3 regions of the Bacillus sp. Pc3 genome follow, and region 2 is predicted to be linked to each of the others. Evidence: a T-box and tRNA genes for the amino acid it is inferred to sense, from the RefSeq annotation. Region 2 holds a T-box; the other regions hold tRNA genes.

Region 1 (3,246 bases), 1.0 Mb from region 2:
CCCCGGCCTGCCGGGGTTTTTGAATACAAATAAATGGTTTGATGCATTTTCACACTGAAAACTCATACACTTAATGATGCATAAACCTTTTAAAAGGTTTAATCTTTCCAAAAAAGGGAACTAACGTATTGACATTGAATGACGGAGGGAACAAATGAAAAAGAAGTATATCGGTGCGATTATTGTATTTATCATTACATATGTCTTGTTTTCTTTAGCGGGGGTTCTCTTTCCCATCGACCGGGAATGGTATGACGCGCTGCAAAAACCTGACTGGACGCCGAGCGGATCAGTGATCGGCATCATATGGGCGGTTTTGTTTGCGCTTATTTCGCTCTCAGCAGCCTTGATATACGCAAAGTTTTCATGTAAAGAATCCAAAGCTTTTTGGGTGATGCTTCTCATCAATTATATCGTGAATCAAGGATTCAGCTATTTTCAATTCACACAGAAAAATTTGCTTGCTGCATCTATCGATTGCCTGCTTGTGGCTGTGACAACACTCATTCTGTTGCTCATTGCCGGTAAATACAGTAAAGCTTCAGCCTGGCTTCTGGTTCCTTATTTATTATGGAGCGCTTTTGCCACATACTTGTCTTTTACCATTTACACTATGAACGCATAATAAAAAACCTTGCATAGTATGCAAGGTTTTTTTAATGACCCGTACGGGATTCGAACCCGTGTTACCGCCGTGAAAGGGCGGTGTCTTAACCGCTTGACCAACGGGCCTTATGGCGGAGAAGGAGGGATTTGAACCCTCGCGCCGCTTACACGACCTACACCCTTAGCAGGGGCGCCTCTTCAGCCACTTGAGTACTTCTCCGTATGGCTCCACAGGCAGGATTCGAACCTGCGACCGATCGGTTAACAGCCGATAGCTCTACCACTGAGCTACTGTGGAAAAATCATCATGGTGGGCCTGAGTGGACTCGAACCACCGACCTCACGCTTATCAGGCGTGCGCTCTAACCAGCTGAGCTACAGGCCCATGACAATATAAAAATGGAGCGGGTGATGGGAATCGAACCCACGACATCAGCTTGGAAGGCTGAGGTTTTACCACTAAACTACACCCGCATGTTGTTTGGGGCGATTGATGGGAATCGAACCCACGAGTGCCAGAGCCACAATCTGGTGCGTTAACCACTTCGCCACAACCGCCAAAACAATATTAAATTAAATGGTGGCTCGGGACGGAATCGAACCGCCGACACACGGATTTTCAGTCCGTTGCTCTACCAACTGAGCTACCGAGCCTTTTTATAAATGGCGGTCCGGACGGGACTCGAACCCGCGACCTCCTGCGTGACAGGCAGGCATTCTAACCAACTGAACTACCGGACCATTTTTTTGGTTGCGGGGGCAGGATTTGAACCTGCGACCTTCGGGTTATGAGCCCGACGAGCTACCGAACTGCTCCACCCCGCGATGATAATTAAATTAGATATGGCGGAGGAAGAGGGATTCGAACCCCCGCGGGCTTTGACACCCCTGTCGGTTTTCAAGACCGATCCCTTCAGCCAGACTTGGGTATTCCTCCGTATAAGTGGTGGACCTTGTAGGACTCGAACCTACGACCGGACGGTTATGAGCCGTCTGCTCTAACCAACTGAGCTAAAGGTCCAATGGTAGCGGCGGAGGGGATCGAACCCCCGACCTCACGGGTATGAACCGTACGCTCTAGCCAGCTGAGCTACACCGCCAAAAACAATTAAAATCAAGTGGAGCCTAGCGGGATCGAACCGCTGACCTCCTGCGTGCAAAGCAGGCGCTCTCCCAGCTGAGCTAAGGCCCCAAAATGGTCGGGAAGACAGGATTCGAACCTGCGACCCCATGGTCCCAAACCATGTGCTCTACCAAGCTGAGCTACTTCCCGTTTTTCAAAAGTATGTATGGCGCGCCCGAGAGGAGTCGAACCCCTAACCTTTTGATCCGTAGTCAAACGCTCTATCCAATTGAGCTACGGGCGCAACAATAAGTGCCGAGGGCCGGACTTGAACCGGCACGGTAGTCACCTACCGCAGGATTTTAAGTCCTGTGTGTCTGCCAATTCCACCACCCCGGCATGGATGATATAGTATAGTTGGAGCGGAAGACGGGATTCGAACCCGCGACCCCCACCTTGGCAAGGTGATGTTCTACCACTGAACTACTTCCGCGTTTGGCAATGCGGATGAAGGGACTTGAACCCCCACGTCTGTAAAGACACTAGAGCCTGATTCTAGCGCGTCTGCCAATTCCGCCACATCCGCAAGAAAAACATGGTGAGCCATGAAGGACTCGAACCTTCGACCCTCTGATTAAAAGTCAGATGCTCTACCAACTGAGCTAATGGCTCTTATTACAAGAGACTTATATAGTATAACATATAAAGGTGGTGCCGGCAAGAGGACTTGAACCCCCAACCTACTGATTACAAGTCAGTTGCTCTACCAATTGAGCTACACCGGCTTAATACGCCAACTTATGTATGATAGGAATGGTGGAGGATGACGGGCTCGAACCGCCGACCCTCTGCTTGTAAGGCAGATGCTCTCCCAGCTGAGCTAATCCTCCATATATTACACTTACGTGTAATAGCTTGGCGGCGTCCTACTCTCACAGGGGGAAACCCCCGACTACCATCGGCGCTGAAGAGCTTAACTTCCGTGTTCGGCATGGGAACGGGTGTGACCTCTTCGCTATCGCCACCAAACCATTGAGAGTGTTCTCTCAAAACTAGATAACAGTAAGCATACATTCAAATTGGTTAAGTCCTCGATCGATTAGTATCTGTCAGCTCCATGTGTCGCCACACTTCCACCTCAGACCTATCAACCTGATCATCTTTCAGGGATCTTACTTCCTTGCGGAATGGGAAATCTCATCTTGAGGGGGGCTTCATGCTTAGATGCTTTCAGCACTTATCCCGTCCGCACATAGCTACCCAGCGATGCCCTTGGCAGAACAACTGGTACACCAGCGGTGCGTCCATCCCGGTCCTCTCGTACTAAGGACAGCTCCTCTCAAATTTCCTGCGCCCGCGACGGATAGGGACCGAACTGTCTCACGACGTTCTGAACCCAGCTCGCGTACCGCTTTAATGGGCGAACAGCCCAACCCTTGGGACCGACTACAGCCCCAGGATGCGATGAGCCGACATCGAGGTGCCAAACCTCCCCGTCGATGTGGACTCTTGGGGGAGATAAGCCTGTTATCCCCGGGGTAGCTTTTATCCGTTGAGCGATGGCCCTTCCATGCGGA
Region 2 (3,246 bases):
ACCAAATAATGGCTCAAACAGGTACTGATCGTGTAAAACGCGGCATGGCGGAAATGCAAAAAGGCGGCGTCATCATGGACGTTGTAAATGCTGAACAAGCGAAGATTGCGGAAGAGGCGGGAGCTGTTGCCGTAATGGCGTTAGAACGCGTTCCGGCTGATATTCGCGCTGCCGGCGGTGTTGCCCGCATGGCTGATCCGACAATCGTTGAAGAAGTAATGAATGCTGTATCCATTCCCGTAATGGCAAAAGCGCGTATCGGACATATCGTTGAAGCGCGTGTCCTTGAAGCAATGGGAGTAGATTACATCGATGAAAGTGAAGTTCTGACTCCGGCTGACGAAGAATTTCATTTAAATAAAAACGAATATACAGTCCCGTTCGTATGCGGCTGCCGTGATCTCGGTGAAGCAACGCGCCGTATCGCCGAAGGAGCTTCCATGCTTCGTACAAAAGGCGAACCGGGAACAGGAAACATTGTGGAAGCTGTCCGCCATATGAGAAAAGTAAACGCGCAAGTGCGCAAAGTTGTTGCGATGAGCGATGATGAGCTGATGACTGAAGCTAAAAACCTCGGCGCTCCTTATGAACTGCTTCTTCAAATCAAGCGTGACGGCAAACTGCCTGTAGTGAACTTTGCTGCCGGCGGAGTAGCGACGCCTGCTGATGCGGCATTGATGATGCAGCTTGGCGCTGACGGCGTATTTGTCGGTTCAGGTATTTTCAAATCAGACAACCCTGCTAAATTCGCCAAAGCAATTGTTGAAGCAACGACTCATTACACAGACTACAAACTGATCGCTGAGCTTTCTAAAGAATTAGGCACAGCGATGAAAGGAATCGAAATCTCAAATCTATTGCCGGAACAGCGTATGCAAGAACGCGGCTGGTAAAACCATAGGAGAGCTGGAAGCATGTTAACAATTGGTGTACTTGGACTTCAAGGAGCAGTAAGAGAACATATTCGTTCAATTGAAGCATGTGGTTCAAAAGGTGTCGTCATTAAGCGTCCTGAACAGCTGAATGACATCGACGGCTTAATCCTGCCGGGCGGGGAAAGCACGACGATGCGGCGTTTAATGGATACGTATCATTTTATGGAGCCGCTTCGCGAGTTTGCCGCCCAAGGCAAGCCGATGTTCGGCACATGCGCCGGTCTGATTATTTTAGCCAAAGAGATAGCGGGAACGGATAACGCTCATTTAGGGCTGTTAAACGTTGTCGTCGAGCGTAACTCCTTTGGCCGTCAGGTCGACAGCTTTGAAGCTGATCTGACGATTAAAGGCCTTGATGAGCCTTTTACGGGTGTATTTATTCGCGCGCCGCATATTTTAGAAGCCGGAGAAGATGTTGAAGTGCTTTGTGAGCATAACGGACGCATCGTGGCTGCAAAGCAGGGGAATTTCCTCGGCTGCTCGTTCCATCCTGAACTGACAGATGATCACCGGGTGACAGAGCTGTTTGTGAAGATGGCGGAAAAGCATAAGCAGGAAACAGCTGTATAAAACAGTTGAAAACCGCTGATACTTATAGTACATTATAAACACAAATAAAGATCGAAAAGCGTTGACAGGAAGCAGTAGGAAGCCTCTCTTTCAAAGAGAGCCGATGGGTGGTGCGAATCGGTGAAAGATGCTGTCCGAATCCGTCCTTGAGCGAAATGCTGAAAACAAGTAGGCATTTACGGGAAAACCGTTATGTGTTAAAGCGGGAAGCAAGTGTGAGCTTGTTTTCAATCAGGGTGGCAACGCGAGAGCTCTCGTCCCTTTTAGGGGATGAGGGCTCTTTTTTATTTTCGATAAAAACAGATAGGAGTTGTTAGGCATGATTGATACGAAGGTGCTGAGAGCCAATTTTCAAGAGGTAAAAGCGAAGCTCATTCCAAAAGGCGAAGACTTATCTGACTTTGACAAGTTTGAAGAGCTGGACGAAAAGAGAAGAGAGCTTATCGGTAAAGTAGAAGAACTGAAGGGAAAACGCAATGAAGTGTCTCAGCAGGTCGCCGTTTTGAAACGGGAGAAAAAAGACGCTGATCATATTATTAAAGAGATGCGCGAAGTGGGCGAAGAAATTAAGAAGCTTGATGAAGAGCTTCGTACTGTCGAAACGACGCTCGAAACCATCCTTCTGTCTATTCCGAACATCCCGCACGATTCAGTGCCCGTCGGGGAAACGGAAGATGATAACATTGAAATTCGCAAGTGGGGAGAGGCGCCGGCATTTTCATATGAGCCGAAACCGCATTGGGATATCGCAGACCATTTAAACATTCTTGATTTCGAACGCGCCTCAAAAGTAACAGGCAGCCGGTTTGTGTTTTATAAAGGATTAGGCGCCCGCCTCGAACGAGCGCTCTACAACTTTATGCTGGATCTTCACGTTGATGAATATGATTACACGGAAGTCATTCCTCCTTATATGGTAAACCGTACGAGCATGACAGGTACGGGACAGCTTCCTAAATTTGAAGAGGATGCTTTTAAAATCAGAGAAGAGGATTATTTCTTAATTCCGACGGCGGAAGTGCCGATTACAAATATGCACCGCGATGAAATCTTATCTGGTGAGAACCTGCCAATCAATTATGCCGCATTCAGCGCTTGCTTCCGTTCAGAAGCGGGATCTGCCGGTCGTGATACACGCGGTTTGATCCGCCAGCATCAGTTCAACAAGGTTGAGCTTGTGAAATTCGTGAAGCCGGAAGATTCTTATGAAGAGCTTGAAAAACTGACAAATCAAGCTGAGCGGGTGCTTCAGCTGCTTGAACTGCCGTATCGTGTCATGAGCATGTGTACCGGTGATCTCGGCTTTACAGCCGCGAAAAAGTACGATATTGAGGTATGGATTCCAAGCCAAGACACATACCGTGAAATTTCTTCTTGCAGTAACTTTGAGGCCTTCCAGGCGAGACGCGCAAACATTCGATTCAGACGCGAAGCGAAAGGCAAGCCGGAGCATGTGCATACATTAAACGGTTCAGGGCTGGCAGTCGGCAGAACAGTAGCTGCCATCTTAGAAAACTATCAGCAGGAAGACGGAAGTGTCATCATTCCGAAAGTGCTTCGTCCTTATATGGGAAATAAAGAAGTCATCAAACCATAAAAGGTGCGCCCTAGAGGCGCGCCTTTTTTGCTGCCCGGTATAGAGCGGCGGCATTCCGGGCTGTGCTTTCAAGGTTAAAACGGCCGGATGCTATGGCGTCTTCAAGACTTACAGCGCCGGACACGATAGAAAATACAGCTGTTA
Region 3 (3,246 bases), 830 kb from region 2:
CGTCGTGTTCAACCGACGTATATAAATATAACATGTATTTCATAAAACGTCAACGGTTTTAGCAAAGTTTTTTAAATGGTAATGCAGTATATGCGATACAAGCAAGAAACTTATATTGATAGTCATTACGTTTTTATTATATAAAAAAAGTGATCTGCAATATGCAAATCACTCTCATATATGTTTTATAATGTGAAAACTGATGACCAATTTAACATAGTTCGTTCAAAGTTAAATTGGTGCCGAGGGCCGGACTTGAACCGGCACGGTAGTCACCTACCGCAGGATTTTAAGTCCTGTGTGTCTGCCAATTCCACCACCCCGGCAATAGAAAGGCGACACCCGGATTCGAACCGGGGATAAAGGTTTTGCAGACCTCTGCCTTACCACTTGGCTATGCCGCCGTAATTTGGAGCGGAAGACGGGATTCGAACCCGCGACCCCCACCTTGGCAAGGTGATGTTCTACCACTGAACTACTTCCGCAACATGTAAAAGAACTTAATACATCTTATGCTGTTGTTTTTAAAAAAATGCAACTGGGCTAGCTGGATTCGAACCAACGCATGACGGAGTCAAAGTCCGTTGCCTTACCGCTTGGCTATAGCCCAATGATAAAATGGGGCGATTGATGGGAATCGAACCCACGAGTGCCAGAGCCACAATCTGGTGCGTTAACCACTTCGCCACAACCGCCATAATCTGAAGATGAATAAATAAAATAGTGGCAGGGGCAGTAGGAATCGAACCCACACCGGAGGTTTTGGAGACCTCTGTTCTACCGTTAAACTATGCCCCTATTTATAAAATGGTGGAGGGGGGCAGATTCGAACTGCCGAACCCTGAGGGAGCGGATTTACAGTCCGCCGCGTTTAGCCACTTCGCTACCCCTCCATCATTTAGAGTGCCGGCCAGAGGACTTGAACCCCCAACCTACTGATTACAAGTCAGTTGCTCTACCAATTGAGCTAGACCGGCAAATGGTGGCTCGGGACGGAATCGAACCGCCGACACACGGATTTTCAGTCCGTTGCTCTACCAACTGAGCTACCGAGCCTTTTTATAAATGGCGGTCCGGACGGGACTCGAACCCGCGACCTCCTGCGTGACAGGCAGGCATTCTAACCAACTGAACTACCGGACCATTTTTTTGGTTGCGGGGGCAGGATTTGAACCTGCGACCTTCGGGTTATGAGCCCGACGAGCTACCGAACTGCTCCACCCCGCGATGATAATGGTGGAGGATGACGGGCTCGAACCGCCGACCCTCTGCTTGTAAGGCAGATGCTCTCCCAGCTGAGCTAATCCTCCATCATATAAGTGACCCGTACGGGATTCGAACCCGTGTTACCGCCGTGAAAGGGCGGTGTCTTAACCGCTTGACCAACGGGCCCTGGTATTTTTTCGTTTGTTATGTATTGATAATTAGTGGCGGAGAGCAAGGGATTCGAACCCTTGAGACGGGGTTACCGCCTACACGATTTCCAATCGTGCTCCTTCGGCCACTCGGACAGCTCTCCATAAATGGCTCCGCAGGTAGGATTCGAACCTACGACCGATCGGTTAACAGCCGATAGCTCTACCACTGAGCTACTGCGGAATGAAGTCTGCCTGGCGATGTCCTACTCTCACAGGGGGAAACCCCCGACTACCATCGGCGCTGAAGAGCTTAACTTCCGTGTTCGGCATGGGAACGGGTGTGACCTCTTCGCCATCATCACCAGACATTTTAGTGACATGTATTATTATACTATGTATTTCAGAAAAAGCAAGAGTTTTTTTAAAAAAATTCTCTCAAAACTAGATAACAGTAAGCATACATTCAAATTGGTTAAGTCCTCGATCGATTAGTATCTGTCAGCTCCATGTGTCGCCACACTTCCACCTCAGACCTATCAACCTGATCATCTTTCAGGGATCTTACTTCCTTGCGGAATGGGAAATCTCATCTTGAGGGGGGCTTCATGCTTAGATGCTTTCAGCACTTATCCCGTCCGCACATAGCTACCCAGCGATGCCCTTGGCAGAACAACTGGTACACCAGCGGTGCGTCCATCCCGGTCCTCTCGTACTAAGGACAGCTCCTCTCAAATTTCCTGCGCCCGCGACGGATAGGGACCGAACTGTCTCACGACGTTCTGAACCCAGCTCGCGTACCGCTTTAATGGGCGAACAGCCCAACCCTTGGGACCGACTACAGCCCCAGGATGCGATGAGCCGACATCGAGGTGCCAAACCTCCCCGTCGATGTGGACTCTTGGGGGAGATAAGCCTGTTATCCCCGGGGTAGCTTTTATCCGTTGAGCGATGGCCCTTCCATGCGGAACCACCGGATCACTAAGCCCGACTTTCGTCCCTGCTCGACTTGTAGGTCTCGCAGTCAAGCTCCCTTGTGCCTTTACACTCTGCGAATGATTTCCAACCATTCTGAGGGAACCTTTGGGCGCCTCCGTTACCTTTTAGGAGGCGACCGCCCCAGTCAAACTGCCCACCTGACACTGTCTCCCCGCCCGATAAGGGCGGCGGGTTAGAAGGTCAATACAGCCAGGGTAGTATCCCACCGATGCCTCCACCGAAGCTGGCGCTCCGGTTTCCAAGGCTCCTACCTATCCTGTACAAGCTGTACCAACATTCAATATCAGGCTGCAGTAAAGCTCCACGGGGTCTTTCCGTCCTGTCGCGGGTAACCTGCATCTTCACAGGTACTATAATTTCACCGAGTCTCTCGTTGAGACAGTGCCCAGATCGTTGCGCCTTTCGTGCGGGTCGGAACTTACCCGACAAGGAATTTCGCTACCTTAGGACCGTTATAGTTACGGCCGCCGTTTACTGGGGCTTCAATTCGCACCTTCGCTTACGCTAAGCGCTCCTCTTAACCTTCCAGCACCGGGCAGGCGTCAGCCCCTATACTTCGCCTTACGGCTTCGCAGAGACCTGTGTTTTTGCTAAACAGTCGCCTGGGCCTATTCACTGCGGCTCTCTCGGGCTTGCACCCTAACAGAGCACCCCTTCTCCCGAAGTTACGGGGTCATTTTGCCGAGTTCCTTAACGAGAGTTCTCTCGATCACCTTAGGATTCTCTCCTCGCCTACCTGTGTCGGTTTGCGGTACGGGCACCTCTCACCTCGCTAGAGGCTTTTCTTGGCAGTGTGGAATCAGGAACTTCGCTACTATAATTCGCTCGCCATCACAGCTCAGCCTTCACGGGAAACGGATTTGCCTATTTCCCAGCCTAACTGCTTGGACGC

Evidence for each region. The T-box of region 2 lies ahead of serS (serine--tRNA ligase). A T-box ahead of a tRNA ligase gene usually reads a tRNA of that ligase, here a tRNA-Ser.
Region 1: it has a tRNA-Ser gene. The T-box ahead of serS (serine--tRNA ligase) is inferred to sense a tRNA for this amino acid. The anticodon was not compared.
Region 3: it has a tRNA-Ser gene. The T-box ahead of serS (serine--tRNA ligase) is inferred to sense a tRNA for this amino acid. The anticodon was not compared.

The regions. Positions count from the first base shown of each region.
Region 1 is NZ_CP010406.1:3,080,016-3,083,261, reverse strand. It holds gene SB24_RS14825 (TspO/MBR family protein) at 155-625, shown strand; tRNA gene SB24_RS14820 (tRNA-Glu) at 661-732, opposite strand; tRNA gene SB24_RS14815 (tRNA-Ser) at 736-826, opposite strand; tRNA gene SB24_RS14810 (tRNA-Asn) at 830-904, opposite strand; tRNA gene SB24_RS14805 (tRNA-Ile) at 915-991, opposite strand; tRNA gene SB24_RS14800 (tRNA-Gly) at 1,007-1,080, opposite strand; tRNA gene SB24_RS14795 (tRNA-His) at 1,089-1,164, opposite strand; tRNA gene SB24_RS14790 (tRNA-Phe) at 1,185-1,260, opposite strand; tRNA gene SB24_RS14785 (tRNA-Asp) at 1,271-1,347, opposite strand; tRNA gene SB24_RS14780 (tRNA-Met) at 1,355-1,431, opposite strand; tRNA gene SB24_RS14775 (tRNA-Ser) at 1,451-1,543, opposite strand; tRNA gene SB24_RS14770 (tRNA-Ile) at 1,551-1,627, opposite strand; tRNA gene SB24_RS14765 (tRNA-Met) at 1,630-1,706, opposite strand; tRNA gene SB24_RS14760 (tRNA-Ala) at 1,726-1,798, opposite strand; tRNA gene SB24_RS14755 (tRNA-Pro) at 1,803-1,879, opposite strand; tRNA gene SB24_RS14750 (tRNA-Arg) at 1,897-1,973, opposite strand; tRNA gene SB24_RS14745 (tRNA-Leu) at 1,983-2,068, opposite strand; tRNA gene SB24_RS14740 (tRNA-Gly) at 2,088-2,162, opposite strand; tRNA gene SB24_RS14735 (tRNA-Leu) at 2,172-2,255, opposite strand; tRNA gene SB24_RS14730 (tRNA-Lys) at 2,266-2,341, opposite strand; tRNA gene SB24_RS14725 (tRNA-Thr) at 2,379-2,454, opposite strand; tRNA gene SB24_RS14720 (tRNA-Val) at 2,484-2,559, opposite strand; rRNA gene rrf (5S ribosomal RNA) at 2,583-2,698, opposite strand; rRNA gene SB24_RS14710 (23S ribosomal RNA) at 2,749-3,246, opposite strand, start outside.
Region 2 is NZ_CP010406.1:2,033,189-2,036,434, reverse strand. It holds gene pdxS (pyridoxal 5'-phosphate synthase lyase subunit PdxS) at 9-893, shown strand; gene pdxT (pyridoxal 5'-phosphate synthase glutaminase subunit PdxT) at 915-1,505, shown strand; T-box leader at 1,558-1,770, shown strand; gene serS (serine--tRNA ligase) at 1,825-3,102, shown strand; gene SB24_RS09650 (glycerate kinase) at 3,113-3,246, opposite strand, start outside.
Region 3 is NZ_CP010406.1:1,206,503-1,209,748, forward strand. It holds tRNA gene SB24_RS05405 (tRNA-Leu) at 238-326, opposite strand; tRNA gene SB24_RS05410 (tRNA-Cys) at 334-404, opposite strand; tRNA gene SB24_RS05415 (tRNA-Gly) at 411-485, opposite strand; tRNA gene SB24_RS05420 (tRNA-Gln) at 539-610, opposite strand; tRNA gene SB24_RS05425 (tRNA-His) at 620-695, opposite strand; tRNA gene SB24_RS05430 (tRNA-Trp) at 725-798, opposite strand; tRNA gene SB24_RS05435 (tRNA-Tyr) at 809-893, opposite strand; tRNA gene SB24_RS05440 (tRNA-Thr) at 905-977, opposite strand; tRNA gene SB24_RS05445 (tRNA-Phe) at 981-1,056, opposite strand; tRNA gene SB24_RS05450 (tRNA-Asp) at 1,067-1,143, opposite strand; tRNA gene SB24_RS05455 (tRNA-Met) at 1,151-1,227, opposite strand; tRNA gene SB24_RS05460 (tRNA-Val) at 1,235-1,310, opposite strand; tRNA gene SB24_RS05465 (tRNA-Glu) at 1,321-1,392, opposite strand; tRNA gene SB24_RS05470 (tRNA-Ser) at 1,429-1,519, opposite strand; tRNA gene SB24_RS05475 (tRNA-Asn) at 1,525-1,599, opposite strand; rRNA gene rrf (5S ribosomal RNA) at 1,609-1,724, opposite strand; rRNA gene SB24_RS05485 (23S ribosomal RNA) at 1,827-3,246, opposite strand, start outside.